DNA from 2 places in the Pseudoalteromonas sp. SANK 73390 genome. Region 2 is predicted to be linked to the other one. Evidence: riboswitches for the same ligand, from Rfam matches in the RefSeq annotation. Region 2 holds a riboswitch; the other holds the start of a gene.
The links. A riboswitch is a leader RNA that binds a small molecule or an ion and turns the genes downstream of it on or off. The one in region 2 is predicted to bind lysine.
Positions count from the first base shown of each region.

Region 1: it holds a riboswitch for lysine, as region 2 does, so the genes downstream of both, lysC (lysine-sensitive aspartokinase 3) here and dapA (4-hydroxy-tetrahydrodipicolinate synthase) in region 2, are expected to answer to the same signal.

Region 1 covers NZ_ARPN01000103.1:114,154-117,547, reverse strand. The annotation lists gene SANK73390_RS12470 (hypothetical protein) at 1-247, opposite strand, end outside; gene nhaD (sodium:proton antiporter NhaD) at 400-1,647, shown strand; lysine riboswitch at 1,767-1,939, shown strand; gene lysC (lysine-sensitive aspartokinase 3) at 2,023-3,369, shown strand.
Region 2 covers NZ_ARPN01000128.1:105,420-108,813, forward strand. The annotation lists gene SANK73390_RS18045 (response regulator) at 1-1,411, opposite strand, end outside; lysine riboswitch at 1,575-1,777, shown strand; gene dapA (4-hydroxy-tetrahydrodipicolinate synthase) at 1,890-2,774, shown strand; gene SANK73390_RS18055 (2,3,4,5-tetrahydropyridine-2,6-dicarboxylate N-succinyltransferase) at 2,785-3,394, shown strand, end outside.

The DNA of each region.
Region 1 (3,394 bases), on a different contig from region 2:
CAAAATCGGCGATTGCACGATTAATCTCTAATTGTGATGACTTAGCCAATGGAATGATAATTTCTTGATTTAAAAGACGGTTAGTCTCTTTAAAAATTCGTTCGCTCGTCCACTGGGGGTTTTTATGTTTTATGATGCTTTGAACATCTTTTAGGCTGAAATCGGTCATTTTAAACCGTTTAAAAAGCAGCTCTAATACGCTCCAATGCTCATGAAGAGTATTTAATACTTTTTTTGCTGGGATCATAACTTTCCAGTTTGTATCAATTTTGTGACATATAGGGCAAATTAATTACTTGTAGCCATAGCGCATACACGCTGCAAATGCTATTCTTCGCGCCGATTTACCACGTTACCTTCAAATTTTATTAATTTTACTTAACAGGTTGTTTACGCAATATGGTTACGCCCATTATCCTTACCCTGATAGCGATTGCGTTCTTGCTTATCGTTATAGAGGATATCATCCATGTAAACAAGGCCAAAACTACCCTTTTTTTTGGTACTTTATGTTGGATTATCGCTTTTATCTTCCCAATTAATGGGCAAAGCCCAGAAACTGTACAACATCAACTAGATCATAACATTCTTGAAATCGCCACTCTATGGTTATTCTTAATGGCTGCAATGACATTTGTAGCTTATTTGAATTCTAAAGGCTTTATTCAAAATATTGTTCACCGGGTAATGCCAGCCCAGATAAGTGAGCGTAAGTTAATGTTTTTAGTTGGTATATCAGCATTTATATTTTCGTCTATTTCAGACAATATTACCGCAACATTGATTTCACTTGCTGTAGTAATGTCACTGAAATTAGACCCCAAAAAATTAATAAAGTACGCAACACTTATAATTTTTAGTGTAAACAGTGGGGGGGTGTCATTAATAACCGGTGATGTAACCACGTTAATGATATTTTTAGCTGACAAAGTAACAATTCCAGATTTGTTATTGCTCATCGCACCTGCGTTAGTGAGCGTAATCGCACTTGCTGCAATGCTGTCGGTGGGTATGAATAGCACTTTGGAGTTTAATAAAGATACCACTAGGCGAATTGAAAAAACTGACATTACCATTGCAGTTATTTTTATGTCGACGATTTTTGCCACTTTATTTTTAAGTGTGCAATATAAAGTGCCACCATTACTTACTTTTTTGTTCGGCTTGTCTTTGATGTTTTTAGTTGCACAGTTTTTGATGCGAAAAAAAGATGTCAATAAAAAGATTATTGATTACATTCGTGAAATTGAATATGACACCTTATTGTTCTTTGTTGGTGTGCTGCTCTTGGTTGGTGCGCTCAAAGAAGTGGGGGTTTTAGCCATGTTTACAGATTTGTATGTTTATATGAGCCCAGAATATGCTAATTATTTGATGGGTCTGTTATCAGCAGCTGTCGATAATGTGCCGCTTACCGCTGCGCTGTTAAAAGCAGATATAACCATGACGGCTCAGCAGTGGCTAATGTTCACCTATGCAACTGGTGTTGGTGGCTCAATGTTGGTGATTGGATCTGCGGCAGGGATCATTGCCATGAGCAAAGTAAAGGCATTGACCTTTATGAGTTATTTGCGGATGTCATTGTATTTACTCGTTGCATATACTATCGGTTATGCGGGGGCGTATTTGTCAGGTCAGTATATTTAAGGGTTTTAAGGTGTTTAGGTAATTAAAACTTGACACCCAGACGTCTAAAAGATATTTTTTATCGGCCCACTCATTTAGTGGGCTTTTATTTTGCTAAGATTCAGGTTTGTTGCGGCAAGATATTCAGAAGAGGTGCGATGCTTAGGTATTTAGTGGTAGGTGACGAGAGCCAATGACTGCTAAAGAGGGAAGTACTCGCCGAGGAAAGTCACAGTACGTCGCTGTGGGTTTTCGGTTTATGAGGCTGAATCCTCAAAACTGTCACCGTTAATGGTGGAGAGCTTCTGGCAAAGGTCATATCATATTATTCCAGCACCTTTATTGCCAAGTTCTCCTGTTTTTTATGATCGCAAAATGTGGTCACAAGGAGATATCATGAGTTCGCAGTACACAGTCGCAAAGTTTGGTGGTACCAGTGTAGCCAATTATCCTGCCATGCTTCGCTGTGCGCAAATTATTCACAACGACAATCAAGTTCGATTAGTTACTGTAAGTGCCAGCGCAGGCGTGACTAATCATTTGGTTACTCTCACTCAACAAAAAGCAAATGAATCACAAAGACTTGCACTAGTTGAAGCCGTTGTTGCCATTCAAGATGCCATTTTACAGCAACTAACTTTAGATACTGATTTAGCAAAGGGCTTTGAACAAACCCTAGATGAATTTAAATCGTTGGCTTTATTACCTGCTTTAAGCACTCAGCAATGCGATGAGATGTTGAGCTTTGGTGAGCGGCTTTCGTCTTTTTTGTTTACTCAAGTACTGCGTAATTTAGGGGTTAATGCAGATCGCTTTGATGTTCGTAAAGTGCTCAAAACCGATAATCGTTTTGGCAAAGCCACTCCTGATATTGTTGCCACAGCAGAAGCTGCACAATCACACCTTATCCCATTATTAGAAAGTAAAGTGATTGTTACACAGGGTTTTATTGGTAGTGATCCGTATGGACAAACGACTACGTTAGGCCGTGGTGGTTCAGATTATAGTGCGGCATTATTGGCTGAGGCAATTCAAGCACAATCTATCCATATTTGGACCGATGTTGTGGGTATTTTTAGCACTGACCCTAGGCTTTGCGACAAAGCAACACCTATAGCCCGTTTAAGTTTTGATGAAGCTGCTGAAATGGCGACTTTTGGTGCCAAAGTACTCCATCCAGCCACCATATTACCCGCAAGCCGCAGTGGGATTGCCGTGTTCGTTGGTTCAAGCCGAGACCCTCAAGCGGGTGGCACTTGGATTGAACGTGAAAAGTCGAACCTGCCGGGTATTCGTGCAGTAACACAACGTAAAAACCAAATACTGCTAACATTGAAAAGCCCCGAAATGTTATTAGCCAGTGGTTTTTTAGCGCGCATATTTACTATTCTAAGCGAATATAACATCTCTGTTGATTTGGTCACTACGTCAGAAATTAGTGTGGCTATTACCTTAGACAATGCACAAAACTCATCACGTCCAGAGTTAGATCAAGCCTGTCTTGAACAGTTGAGTAAATTTTGCCATGTAACCGTTGAGAATAATTTAACCTTGGTTGCATTAATCGGTTCAGAAATCCAGCTTAAACAACATCAGATGAATCTCATGCAGGTATTGAGCGATTTTAATATTCGTTTAATTTGCCATGGCGCAAGCAAACATAACTTGTGCTTTTTAGTTGAGCAATCCCATTCCGACCATGTTGTGCAATCAATCCACGCTAAATTATTAGAATCTGCATAATAGGTATATCAACGAAAAAGGGCAC
Region 2 (3,394 bases):
TCACCGCATTAATAGCATTATCTTCTACTAATAGTGCCTTTGCCCCATGCGCATTTATTTGCCGCTCACTCGTGCCATTTTCAGCTAAAATTACAGGAATATTAAAGCTAACACACGCCCCACCATTTGGACGGTTAAAAAACTTAAACTCCCCTGACATAGCGTTTACCAACCACTGACATCGTACCAAGCCCAATTGCATCCCTTGAAAATGGTTGTCGATTTTTTCATGATCATTCAAAGTACTTAGTAGTTCCTCATCAAACCCAAAACCTTGATCAATCACTTGTATCTTTAAATATGCCTGCATCTGCAAAGTATGAACTTTAACGACTAGCAGGATCTCTCCTGAATCATTAAATTTAATCGCATTGTCAATTAACTGTGAGCAGACCCACGCAAGGTGTTGGTGATCGCACTGAAGCCGCGTATTACCTATACCATCCATTTGCACAGTTAACGTTAAGCCTTTTTTTTGTGCCGAGAGTTTGTAGGGAGCCGCAACCATTTCAATCGTTGTCTTTAACTTCGCATAACTATTTTGAATTTTAATTTTTTCATTAGACCAACGGCTAAAGTCATGCATCTCATTAATTAATACATTTAATTGATTAGCAGATGTAACAGCTTGTTCCAATTGATGAACTTGCCTTTCTTGTCGATACAAGTCCAGATAACCTAAAATGGATTGCAAAGGAGTACGCAATTCATGACTCGCCCTCGCCAAAAAACGCGACTTGATACTTAATGCCTGTTCAGTTTCATTTTTTTGAAACTTAAGTTCATTAATACCAGCCAAAATTTGTGCTTCCATTGGACGAAATATCAACTTAGCTTCTAGTATCAATAACAACATTGCCAGTAACCAAATGCCACTTTCAACATACCTTAAACGCTGTACCCCTTGATTAGATTGTTGTTCAAATAACTGTACGGCCCTATCAAGATCAACCAGCAAATCTTGAGATATCATGTAAAGCTCATTTAATTCTCTTTGTTCAGTGGGCTGAAAGTTACGAATACGCTGAACAAATTCTCGACTTCGTTGGTCCAGCATAGCTGGTTTTGAAAAGTACCACGCGCTCAACGACTCAGAAAAAAAATCACCTTCGGCATTTAAATTAACCAGAAATTCATGATTTTGTGCGAACAAATTAATACTGGTTTGTAACTCACCATTCACGCTTTGCATAGCAACAGTGGACTCACTAATACTTGCTAAGCGATGTGCTTTTAGCAGCACTTTTTGCGACAACATCCGCTGCATGCCTGCAATGTTGATAATCTTTGCATCTTGCTGTTTTTCAAACAATAAAAATTGCATCAAGCCGGCAGCCATAGAGACCAAAAGTGCCATAGCTAATAACGCAAAAATGTAACGTACGCGCACCGCTTTAATTATTTTTAACATAAGATTATTTGATACAACCCCACTTTGCTTTGCCGCAGTTTAGTGCCTTAAAAAAGTGTAGCCTAATTTATAAAGAATAGGGTTTCATTACTTGACACCTAGAAGGCTAAAGTGTTTCAATGCCCGCTCACCCTATTTTGTGGTCAAGGTTTTACCTTGGTCAAGGGCTGGAAGAGGTGCGTTATTCAGGTAACTTTGTTGAGGAGAGCAAACTCCGATGAAACTGAGTGAGGGGAATTAACGCCGAGAAGTCAACAGCACTTTGCTAAGCTGTTACTTCGGGCGACTGGGTTGAATCCCAGCGACTGTCACCAAGTGCTGTTAACATTAACAAGCACATAATTTTGGTGGAGAGCTTCTGGTCTTAAAATAATAAGGCCATTTGCCTTGTCATTTTTAAGTCCATTGCTCTTCGAATTTTAACTGTTCGAGGTGTGGGCTCACTCCTTACTACGAACACGCTATAAGTTCGCTAGAGATGAAATCACAATTAGATTTATCTGACTATCCGTTATGGACCGCTTTGGTTACGCCCTTTGATGCGCTTAACCAAGTTGACTATGACACATTAAAAACGCTCGTTAACGAGCAACAACAAGCAAATAATGGCATTTTGCTTTTAGGCAGTACGGGCGAAGGCTTAGCACTTGAAATAAGTGAACAACGCGCTATTGTCGAATATGTTTGCTCGCTGTCCCTTTGCGTACCTATCATGGTTGCGGTTGGTGGCTTTAATCTAACGCAGCAATTAGCTTGGCTGGAGTTTTGTAACACGCAACCCATTGATGCCTACTTACTAGGCTCCCCTTTGTATGCCAAGCCCGGCGAGGTAGGTCAAACCCAGTGGTTTGAAGCACTACTCAGCGCAACTCAACGCCCTTGTATGCTTTATAATGTCCCTGGTAGAAGTGCCGTCTCCATTACCGCAAAAGTTATAAAAAACTTAACACATTACAATAACTTCTGGGCTATTAAAGAAGCCAGTGGCGACATTGCAACGTTTGAATCTTTCCGTGATGCCGCACCCAATATTGCTATTTACAGTGGCGATGATGGCTTAATGCCTTATTTTGCTCAAGCGGGTGCCGCTGGCTTAGTGTCTGTCGCTGCCAATGCATGGCCAGAGCAAACAGCCGAATTCGTTAGGCGCTCTCTTGCTGGTACCTTTCCAAACTTATTTACCACTTGGACTGGTGCGGTGAATAGTTTATTTACTGTTGCAAACCCAATTCCCGTTAAAGTGCTAATGCATACCCAAGGCAGGCTTTCAACACCTAATCTTCGCCCCCCCTTAACGCACCAAGAGCTGTCATGTAACCAAGCTCTTAACATCGCAAACAAATCAATTTTATCTTGGAATTAAGGCAATTATCATGAGCTGGTTAGAATTATTAAATAATTTAGAAAATGGCACTGTGCGTGCAGCAACACAAGATGAACAAGGCCATTGGCATGCCAATGTAGAAGTTAAACAAGGCATATTAGAGGCATTTAAAAACGGAACCAATACTGAGTTCCCCGGTGGCTTTGTAGATAAAGATAATCTGGCGCCTCAAGGCTTTGCAGCCGATGCTGGTGTGCGTATGGTGCCAGGAGGTACGAGTGTGCGTCGAGGTGCTTATGTCGCATCAGGCACTATTATTATGCCACCAGCTTACGTTAATATTGGCGCTTATATTGATGAAGGAACTATGGTTGATAGTCATGCGTTAGTTGGCTCTTGTGCTCAGGTAGGCAAAAATGTTCACCTTAGTGCAGCCGTACAATTAGGCGGTGTGCTTGAGCCTATTGGCGCAAGTCCGGTGGTGATTGAAGATGACGCATTTATTGGCGCAGGGTGCGTGATTGTTGAAGGCGTTGTGGTTAAAAAAGGCGCAGTACTTGCCCCAGGTGTGCGCTTATCAGCCACGATCCCTGTTTATGATTGCATCAACGAACGAGTACTAGATAAAGGTGAAGCGATCCCTGAGAATGCCATCGTGA